DNA from 3 places in the Pseudonocardia lutea genome. Region 3 is predicted to be linked to each of the others. Evidence: riboswitches for the same ligand, from Rfam matches in the RefSeq annotation. Region 3 holds a riboswitch; each other region holds the start of a gene.
What was found. Region 3 has a riboswitch for S-adenosylmethionine ahead of thrC (threonine synthase). Riboswitches for the same ligand answer to the same signal wherever they lie in the genome.
Positions count from the first base shown of each region.

Region 1 (3,241 bases), on a different contig from region 3:
GCGGATGGACCGACGCCCACAGATGCCAGCGCCCGCCCTCGATGACGATCACCGGGTCCTTCACGGCGTGCCGCTCGTCGCCGGGCAGGACCGTGCGGCGCGGCGCCTCGGCCAGCTCCTCGGGGGCGTCGGCCTCCAGGACGTCGACCCACCAGTGCTTGCTCCCGGGCGTGGCACAGCTGACGTAGAGCCGCCACCGCCCCTCCGGCGTGCGGACCAGGGCCGGGCGCTCCAGCGACTCCGCCCCGAAGCGCTCCTTGGTCACCCGGGCGACCTCGGTGAACCGGATCCCGTCCGTCGAGCGGGCGAGAACGGTGGCCAGGCCGCGGCCGTGTCCCAACGGGGCACGCAACCGGTAGGCGGCGTGGTAGACGCCGTCGGCGAGGACGACGCTCGGAGCCCCCACCCAGTTGCCGGCACCGGCGCCGGGAGCCGCCACCGCGACCGCGGCGTCCTCCCACCGTGGGATCGGCAGCAACGGCGGAGATTCAGGGGCGGTGCTCAACTCAAGGACTCCTCGGGTGTGGCCGGGCCCGTCAGCCCGCGGTCGGTCAGGTGCGCGAGCAGCAGCGCGACCGAGTTCTCCACCGGCTGCTCGTGGGCGGGGATGACGAGGTCGGGCTCCAGCGGCACCTCGTAGGGGTCGTCGACGCCGGTGAGGCCGGAGATCTCGCCGACGCGCTGGCGGGCGTAGAGGCCCTTGACGTCGCGTTCGGACGCAATCTCCACCGGGGTGCTGACGTGCACCTCGACGAACTCGGTGCCCTTGTCGGCGTGCGCTGCACGGACCTCGTCCCGCACGTCCCGGAAGGGCGCGATGGCCGATACCAGCACCAGCACCCCGTTTCGCGCCAGCAGCTCCGCCACCCAACCGATCCGGCGGATGTTGATCGCGCGGTCCTCGCGGGAGTACCCGCGGGCCGCGGCCAGGTGCGGCCGGACGGCGTCGCCGTCGAGCACCTCGACCCGCAACCCACGAGCGCGGAGCCTGGGCTCGCAGGCGTGCGCGATCGTGGACTTGCCCGCGCTGGGCAGACCGGTCAGCCAGACCGTGGCACCGCGCTGCCGTGTAGGGCCGGGTGCGGGCGGAGCCGGTGCGGCCTCGGACGGCGACGACGCGCTCACGTCGCCGCACTCGAGGACGGGGCGCAGGTCATTGAGAGCTCCTCCGAAGCGGAAGTGGACCGACTACGACGGCTCACGCCGGCAGCCGGGGCTGTCGAGACCACCTCGAGGCCGACAGCCCGCGCTGGCCGTGCGCAGGAGATCCACGTGCCGCCGCCGCACCCCGACGAACATCGCTCCTCCATCGCTCCCGGCGGTAGCACCCGCACCCGTCAAGCGGGGGGTTGCTGCGGCGTCGTCGAGCCGGGTCTCTCGGCCGCTCTGGATGGGTGTGGCCCGTGGGCCCGAACTCACTCTAGGGATCACGACCGCACGTGAGTCAAGGGTCCGAACGACATCTGTGAGCCCCACCGCCGTGCCGGGCGCCGACCTGTCCGGACAGTCACCCGGACGTTCCCACCAGGAGAAACACCGAGCCCGGCGCCGGAGGAAGGTTCGGACATCCGACGCCGGGAGATGTAACCGGACCTCCGTGGTGGACCACACTCGACGGCCCACCGCGCAGTGGCCGGGCCCACGCCGGGCGGTTCCGCCGCGCGCCTCGCTCGTGCGACCATCCGAGCGATGGCACCGTCCGAGGCCCTTCGGCCGCTCTTCCGGGCGCGCCGCCACGTCGATCTCCGACGACAGGCGAGCGCGATCTGTCGGCATCCCGACCGCCGACCGATCACCCCCCGGAAGGACCCATGCCCACCCGTGACCCGCTGACCCGTCGCGCCTGCCACGGCGAAGCCCCCGGGCGTGCGCACGCCACGAGCGACCGCCACGAGCTCCTCACGCGAGTGCTTCCCGCCCTCGCCGACAGCGTCCGGGCCGGCTCACGCGGCCGCGAGGAACAGCGCACCCTGCCCTACCGTGAGATGCAGGCCTTCCGCGACTCCGGGCTGGGCTCGCTGCGCGTCCCGGTCGCCCTGGGCGGGGCAGGCGGGTCGATCGCCGACGTCGTCCGGACCGTGGTGCGACTCGCCGCGGCCGACTCCAACGTCGCCCAGGCCACCCGCCCTCATTTCGTTCATGTCGAACGGCTCCTCGAGCCCGACGTCCCCGACGCCGCCCGCCGGCTCCGCGCCGTGCGCGGCGTGTTGATCGGCGAGGCGACCTCAGAACGCACCGGCTCTCGGCCCTTCGACGTGGGGACCCGACTGCGGCACACGGGCGGGCGCCTCCTCCTCACCGGCGAGAAGCACTACGCCACCGGCGGGCTGTTCGCCACCCACCTCACCGTCCTCGCCCGCGACGAGGACGACCGACCAGTCTGGGTCCTCGTGCCCGCCGACGCCCCCGGCATCGAGCTGTGGGACGACTGGGAAGGAATGGGGCAACGCCTGACCGCCACCGGGTCAGCCGTGTTCACCGACGTCGAGGTGGACCCCGCCGACGTGCTGCACGCCGTACCAGGGCGCTCCGGACCGACCGTGACCTCCAGCTTCCGTGCCCTGCACCTTGCTGCGGTTGCGGCCGGGATCGCCACGGGCGCGGTCTCCGACATCACCGCCTTCACCCGCGCCAACCCACGCACCGCGCAGACGGCCGAGGCCGAGCGGGCCGCCGAGGACCCCTTCGTCCAGGCCGCGGTCGGCGAGGCCGGCGTCCTCGCCTACACCGCCCGCTCCGTGGTGCTCAGTGCAGCGCGTGCCCTCGACGCCGCGGCCGGACACCGCACGCCCGAGGAACTCGCCGCAGCCGCTATCGAGGTCACGCAGGCGAAGGTGGCGGCCGACCGCGCCGCCCAGGGGGCGGCCACGATCGTCTTCGACGCCGCCGGCGCGTCGGCCACCCTCACCTCCGCCGGGCTGGACCGCCACTGGCGTAACGCCCGCACCGTGGCCAGCCACGATCCGGCCGCCCACGCAGCCCGCACGATCGGCGACCATCTCTTGCACCGGACGCCGCCGCCGGGCGACGGCCTGCCCTGACGGGATCGAAGCCCAGCACCAAGAACCGAGGGGCGGTCCCTCCCACGGCCTACGTCCACGCCGGCGCCGACGGGTGAGCGGGCGGAGGCCGACCAGCGCCAACGGGAACAGGCATCCCACAGTGATCACCGACCCGCTCGCCGCGGTGGCGAGCCGCGGCCGGGCGGCCAGGAACCATGCCGCCCAGGTCGCCGAGGTCG
Region 1 covers NZ_JBHSQK010000125.1:1,471-4,711, forward strand. The annotation lists gene ACFQH9_RS31450 (glycoside hydrolase family protein) at 1-505, opposite strand, end outside; gene cysC (adenylyl-sulfate kinase) at 502-1,125, opposite strand; SAM riboswitch class I at 1,304-1,397, opposite strand; gene ACFQH9_RS31460 (putative leader peptide) at 1,690-1,833, shown strand; gene ACFQH9_RS31465 (acyl-CoA dehydrogenase family protein) at 1,812-3,041, shown strand.
Region 1: it holds a riboswitch for S-adenosylmethionine, as region 3 does, so the genes downstream of both, cysC (adenylyl-sulfate kinase) here and thrC (threonine synthase) in region 3, are expected to answer to the same signal.

Region 2 (3,241 bases), on a different contig from region 3:
CGTGACCGCGCCGCTGAGATCGATGTGGGGGCGACCCGTCGACCGCGCGTCGGCGGGCACGGCGCGCACCGTGCAGACCAGCGTGACCACGAGGAGCGGAACGTTGATCAGGAGCACCGCACGCCAGCTGAGGGTCGAGGTCAGCACGCCGCCGATGGTGGGTCCCAGCGCACCGGCCACGGCGGCGATCCCGCCCATCGTGCCGAGGGCCCGGCCGGCCGCGTCGCGGGAGAAGGCCGAGCTGACGATGGCCACCGTCGTGGGCAGCATCAGCGCGCCCCCGGCGCCCTGCAGGATCCGGGCGGCGAGCAGCACCTCGAACGAGGGCGCCAGGCCGCCCAGCGCCGAGGCGCCCGCGAACAGGACCGATCCGGTCACGAAGACCTTGCGCCTGCCGAGCAGGTCGCCCAGCCGTCCCCCGAGGATCGTCAGGCCGGCCAGGGGCAGGAGGCTCGCGTTGAGCACCCACTGCACCGACTGCGAACCGACCCCGAGATCGTGGGCGATGTCGGGCAGGGCCAGCGGGACGGCGGTCTGGTCGATGAGGATCATCGCGTTGGCCAGCGTCATCGCGACCAGGACCAGCGTTCCTCGTCCGGACGTGCCGTCCTTCGCCATCCGCGCATCCCAACAGCTCCCCGGGCGTCGGGACAAGGGCACTTCCGACCGTCGTCACCGCCCGGTCGTCCAGTCGGAAACCCCCTCTCGTGGGTGAGCGACGGGCCGATGGGCCATTCTCGGCGCATGTCATCTGCCTCGGAGCCGCAGGCGACGGTGCCGGCCGTCCCGACACCGTCCGACGTCCGCGCGGCCTACCGCGAGGGGCTCGGGCCACGGGAACGGGCGGTCCTGTGGTCCTGGACGGGCTTCACCGCGACCTTCGCGGGGGTCCGTGGCATCACCCACAGCATCCGGCGTGGCGGCGGCCCGTTCCGGAACGTGTCGGTCGGGGGTGCACACCTGCACCACTACCTCTGGGGGATCGGCCTGCTGGCGGGGGTGGGCGCGGTCGCGGTGCGCGGCACCGACAGGACCCGGCGCCATCCCCTGGTCGCGCTGGCCTACGGCAGTGGCCTGGCGCTGATCGTCGACGAGTTCGCCCTGCTGCTGGACCTGAAGGACGTCTACTGGGAGCGCGAGGGGCGGATCTCGGTCGACCTGGGCGTCGGGCTCGTGGCGGCCGGGGGAACCTCGTTCAGCGCGTTGCCGATGCTGCGGCGGCTGCGCGCCGACCGCCGGCGAGGCGGCCGCCGACGGTGAATCGTCCGGACCTCGGCAGGCTGTCCGGCCGCGGTGTTCTCCCTGATGGACGGTGGCCCCGTCCTGTCCGGACAATCCCACGCGGCCTCGATCACACTCCTCACCCGGAGGATTGACGGGAGCGCCCTCCGGATCCGTAGAGTGAAGCCCGGCCCCACGGGGCCACACCATCCAGAGCGGCCGAGAGACCTGGCTCGACGACGCCGCAGCAACCCCCCGCTCGACGGGTGCGGGTGCTAAGGCCGGGAGCGATGGAGGAGTCATGTTTCTCGGGGTGCGGCGGCGCCACGTGGATCTCCTGCGCACGGCCAGCGCCGGCTGTCGGGGCTGACGAGGACCCGATCCCCGTTCCCCCTCCCGCAGGAGAGGTGTGCCCTCATGGCCCCCATCCACCTCGCCGTCGCGCTCGACGGCGCCGGCTGGCACCCCGCCGCCTGGCGCGAGCCCGGTGCCCGCCCCGATCTGCTCTTCACCGCCCGCTACTGGGCCGCCCTGGCCCGCGCCGCCGAGCGCGGCCTGCTCGACCTCGTCACGATCGAGGACGGCCTCGGCCTGCAGTCCGGTGATCACCTCGGCGCGTCCGACCGCCGCACCGACCAGGTCCGCGGGCGGCTCGACGCCGAGCTGGTCGCCGCGTTCGTCGCGCCGCTGACCCGCCACGTCGGGCTCGTCCCGACCGTCACCACCACGCACACCGAGCCCTTCCACGTCGCCTCGGCGATCTCCACGCTCGACCACGACAGCCGCGGCCGGGCCGGGTGGCGGGTGCAGACCTCGGCCCGCGCCGACGAGGCGCGGCACTTCGGCCGGCGCACCCTGCCGGAGATCCGCCGCGAGACGCTCGGCACCCCGGAGACCGCCGCCGCCGTCCAGGAGCTGTTCGACGAGGCGGCCGACGCCGTCGAGGTCGTGCGGCGGTTGTGGGACAGCTGGGAGGACGGCGCCGAGATCCGCGACGCCGCCACGAACCGGTTCCTCGACCGGGACAAGGTGCACACGATCGACTTCGCGGGGCGCTTCTTCTCGGTGCGCGGGCCGGCCATCGTGCCGCGACCGCCGCAGGGCCAGCCGCTGGTCGTCGCGCTCGCCCACGCCCGGGCCGCGTACGAGCTGGCCGCCCGCGCCGCGGACGTCGTGTTCACCACCCCGCAGGGCGCCGCCGACATCCCCGCGATCCTCGGCGAGATCCGCGCCGCACAGCACACGGTCGGGCGTACGCAGCCGGCGTTGCGCGTGCTCGCCGACCTCGTCGTGGTCCTCGACGCCGACGCGGACGCGGCGCACGCCCGCCTGCGCCGGCTGGAGGAGCGGAGCCCGCTGCGCTCCGACGCCGCAATGCTGGCCGGCACCCCGACCGCGCTCGCCGACCTGCTCGAGTCCTGGCGGGACGAAGGGGTCGACGGGTTCCGGCTGCGGCCGGCGGTCCTGCCCACCGACCTCGACGCGATCGTTGACGGGCTCGTACCGGAGCTGCAGGAGCGGGGCCTGTTCCGCACCGCCTACGAGCCCGGGACGCTGCGCGAGCGGTTCGGCCTGGAACGCCCGGCCAGCCGGTACGCGGGGGTGGCGGCGTGAGCGAGCGTGCGAGCGAACCATCGACGCCGCGCGGGAAGAGGCAGGTGATCCTCGGCGCCTACTTCCCGGGCGTCAACCACGACACCGTGTGGAGCGACCCGGCGTCGGGCAGCCACATCGACTTCGCGTCCTTCGAGCACTGGGCCCGCACCGCCGAGCGCGGCACGTTCGACCTGCTGTTCCTCGCCGAGGGGCTGCGGCTGCGCACCCGCGGCGGGCAGGTCTTCGACCAGGACGTCGTCGGACGGCCGGACACCTTCACGGTCCTGGCCTCGCTGGCCGCGGTGACCGAGCACATCGGGCTCACCGGCACGATCAACGCGACCTTCAACGAGCCCTACGAGCTGGCCCGCAGGTTCGCGACGCTGGACATCCTGTCCGGCGGGCGGGCCGCGTGGAACGTCGT
Region 2 covers NZ_JBHSQK010000071.1:37,066-40,306, forward strand. The annotation lists gene ACFQH9_RS24610 (MFS transporter) at 1-618, opposite strand, end outside; gene ACFQH9_RS24615 (hypothetical protein) at 745-1,260, shown strand; SAM riboswitch class I at 1,425-1,518, shown strand; gene ACFQH9_RS24620 (LLM class flavin-dependent oxidoreductase) at 1,639-2,835, shown strand; gene ACFQH9_RS24625 (NtaA/DmoA family FMN-dependent monooxygenase) at 2,832-3,241, shown strand, end outside.
Region 2: it holds a riboswitch for S-adenosylmethionine, as region 3 does, so the genes downstream of both, ACFQH9_RS24620 (LLM class flavin-dependent oxidoreductase) here and thrC (threonine synthase) in region 3, are expected to answer to the same signal.

Region 3 (3,241 bases):
CCGGTCGGGGTCGCCTGAGCCCCCCGATACGTACCAGCACCAGGAAGACTCGAGGCACACCAGCGTGGCGAACATCAAGTCCCAGATCAAGCGGGTCAAGACCAACGAGAAGCGCCGTCAGCGCAACAAGTCGGTCAAGTCGTCGGTCAAGACCGCGATCCGCAAGTTCCGCGAGGCCGCCGAGGCCGGCGAGACCGAGAAGGCCGTCGAGCTGCAGCGCGCCGCCGCCCGCGCCCTGGACAAGGCCGCCGGCAAGGGCGTGATCCACAAGAACCAGGCCGCGAACCGCAAGTCGGCCCTCGCCCGGCGCGTCGCCAAGATCGGCGCCTGATCCCGCGGGCGCGCCCGGCGCGCCCGCGTGCTCCCGGCGTCCACCGGACCCGGTCGAGCGCTCCCGTCGACGGCGCTGCCCTTTCCCGTGGGGCAGGGCCGTCGACGCGTTCTCGGGCGGCGTCGGGGTCGGCCGCGGCGAGTCAGCCGGTGCCGCGGGCTTCGACGACCGCGAGGACGGCGCGTTCCAGGGCGTAGGCGGGGTCCGCGGCCGCTCCCTTGACGTCCGCGTTGACCTGCGCGGTCGCCGCGATCGCCGTCGCGAGGCCGGCGGGCCGCCACGCCCGCACCTGCCCCTGCGCCTTGCGGATCTTCCAGGGCGGCATGCCGAGGCTGCCCGCCAGGCGGTTCGGGTCGCCGCGACCGGCCGCGCCGACCTTGGCCAGCGTGCGCACCGCGTCGGCCAGGGCGTCGGCGACCAGCACCGGCGCGACGCCCAGCACCAGCGCCCAGCGCAACGCCTCCAGCGCGCCCGCCCGGTCCCCGGCGACGGCCTTGTCCGCCACCGCGAAGCCCGACGACTCGGCGCGGCCGCGGTGGTACCGGCGCACGGCCTGGCCGTCGACCTGCCCGCCGGTGTCGGAGACCAACTGGTTCGTGGCCGACGCCAGTTCCCGCAGGTCCGAGCCGACCGCCTCGAGCAGCACGCTCACGGCCTCGGCGGTGATCGTGCCGCCGGCCCGCCGCACCTCGGCCCGCACGAACTCGGCGCGCTCCTCGGGACGGGTGAGCCGGTCGCACTTGGTCACGGCCGCGCCGGCCCTGCGCAGGTCGTCCGCCAGCTGCTTGCCGCGGGCCCCGCCCGCGTGCACGGCGACCAGCACGATGCCGTCGGCCGGCTCCGCCGCGTACGCCAGGATCGCCGCGGCGAGGTCCTTGCCCGCCTCGTGCGCCCCCTGGATCACCACGATCCGGCCCTCCGCGAACAGCGAGGGGCTCAGGTGCCCGACCAGCTCGCCGGGGGTGAGCTCGGCGGGGCGGAACCGGCGGATGTCGGTCTCGGGGTCGACCGCGCGGGCGGCGCGGAGGATCTCGCTCACGGCGCGCTCGACCAGCAGCTCCTCCTCGCCCACGACGAGCTGCACGGGGGCGGGCGGCTTCGTGGCCGGCATGGGCCGAACTCCTCTCGCACGCGTCGCGGGGGGCGGCGCGCGGGGTCGTGGTGCACCGGGGCCCGGGCGGCCCGGGCCCGGGCGCCATCGTCGCGCACGACACCGACGATCCGTGACACGCCTCCCACATCCGACGGCCGGCTGGATCCGGGCGCCCCGCGTGCCGTACCGTGCAGGGCGTCCGGATCGATCCGGGCGTCGCGCTCGCTCCGCGCACGGGGCCGGCACGGCACAACCGCATATGGCTCATCCAGAGGGGCAGAGGGAACGGCCCGACGAAGCCCCGGCAACCGGCGTCGAACGACGATCCGCGCAGTGCACCCCGCGGTGCCTGCACGTCGACGGACCAGGTGCCAATTCCGGCCCGCGCCAGCGGGACAGATGAGGAGATCTGATGACTCTCACTGCAGACACGCCTGCCGGCACCACCTTCGACCTCGGCTCCGCCGTTGCGCTCTCCTGTCGCGAGTGCGGCCACCGGACGCCGCTCGCCGCGGAGTTCGCGTGTCCGCAGTGCTTCGGCCCGCTCGAGATCGCCTACGACTTCCCGAAGGTCACGCGGGAGTCCATCGAGGCCGGCCCCAAGTCGATCTGGCGCTACAAGGACCTCCTCCCGGTCCCGGCGAACGTGCAGGCCTTCCCGAACACCGAGCCCGGCTTCACCCGGCTCATCCAGGCGGACCGGCTCGCCGCGGAGCTCGGGCTCCGCAAGCTGTGGGTGAAGGACGACACCGGCAACCCCACGCACTCCTTCAAGGACCGGGTCGTCGCCGTCGCCCTGGCCGCGGCCCGTGAGCTGGGCTTCTCCGTGCTCTGCTGCCCCTCCACCGGCAACCTGGCCAACGCCGTGGCCGCGGCGGCCGCCCGGGCCGGCTGGGACTCGGTCGTGCTGATCCCCTCCTCGCTGGAGCAGGCCAAGATCACCACGACGGCGGTCTACGGCGGCACCCTCCTCGCCGTCGACGGCAACTACGACGACGTGAACCGGCTCGCCACCGAGCTCGCCGCGGAGCACGAGGAGTGGGCGTTCGTGAACGTGAACGTCCGCCCCTACTACGCCGAGGGCTCCAAGACCCTGGGCTACGAGGTCGCCGAGCAGCTCGGCTGGCGCCTGCCCGACCAGATCGTCGTCCCCGTCGCCTCCGGCTCGCAGCTCACCAAGGTCGACAAGGGGTTCGGCGAGTTCGTCCGGCTCGGCCTGGTCGAGGAGAAGCCCTACACGATCTTCGGCGCCCAGGCGACCGGCTGCTCGCCCGTCGCCTCGGCCTTCGAGCAGGGCCACGACGTCATCCAGCCCGTCCGGCCGGACACCATCGCCCGCTCGCTGGCGATCGGCAACCCGGCCGACGGCCCGTACGTCCTCGACTCCGTGCGCCGCACCGGTGGCGCCGTCGGGCACGTCACGGACGAGGAGGTCGTCGAGGGCATCCGGCTGCTCGCCCGCACCGAGGGCGTGTTCGCCGAGACCGCGGGCGGTGTCACCGTCGCGACCGCGAAGAAGCTGATCGAGGCCGGCAGGATCGACCCGGACGCCGAGACCGTCCTGCTGATCACCGGCGACGGCCTCAAGACGCTCGACGCCGTGTCCGCCCACGCCCGTCCGACCGCGACGGTGCCGGCGACCAGCAAGGCCGTCCGCGAGGCGCTCGAGGGGCGCTGAGCCGGCGCGCCACGACGAAGGCCGGGCCCGGGGGACGTGTTCCTCCGGGCCCGCCGTCGTCCTCGGGACCCGGCGACGCGCACGGCGGCCCGCCCGGGAGCGGCGCGGGGCCGGGAGCGGGTCCCCGCGCGCGACCAGC
Region 3 covers NZ_JBHSQK010000030.1:35,347-38,587, forward strand. The annotation lists gene rpsT (30S ribosomal protein S20) at 65-331, shown strand; gene holA (DNA polymerase III subunit delta) at 474-1,442, opposite strand; SAM riboswitch class I at 1,686-1,830, shown strand; gene thrC (threonine synthase) at 1,837-3,102, shown strand.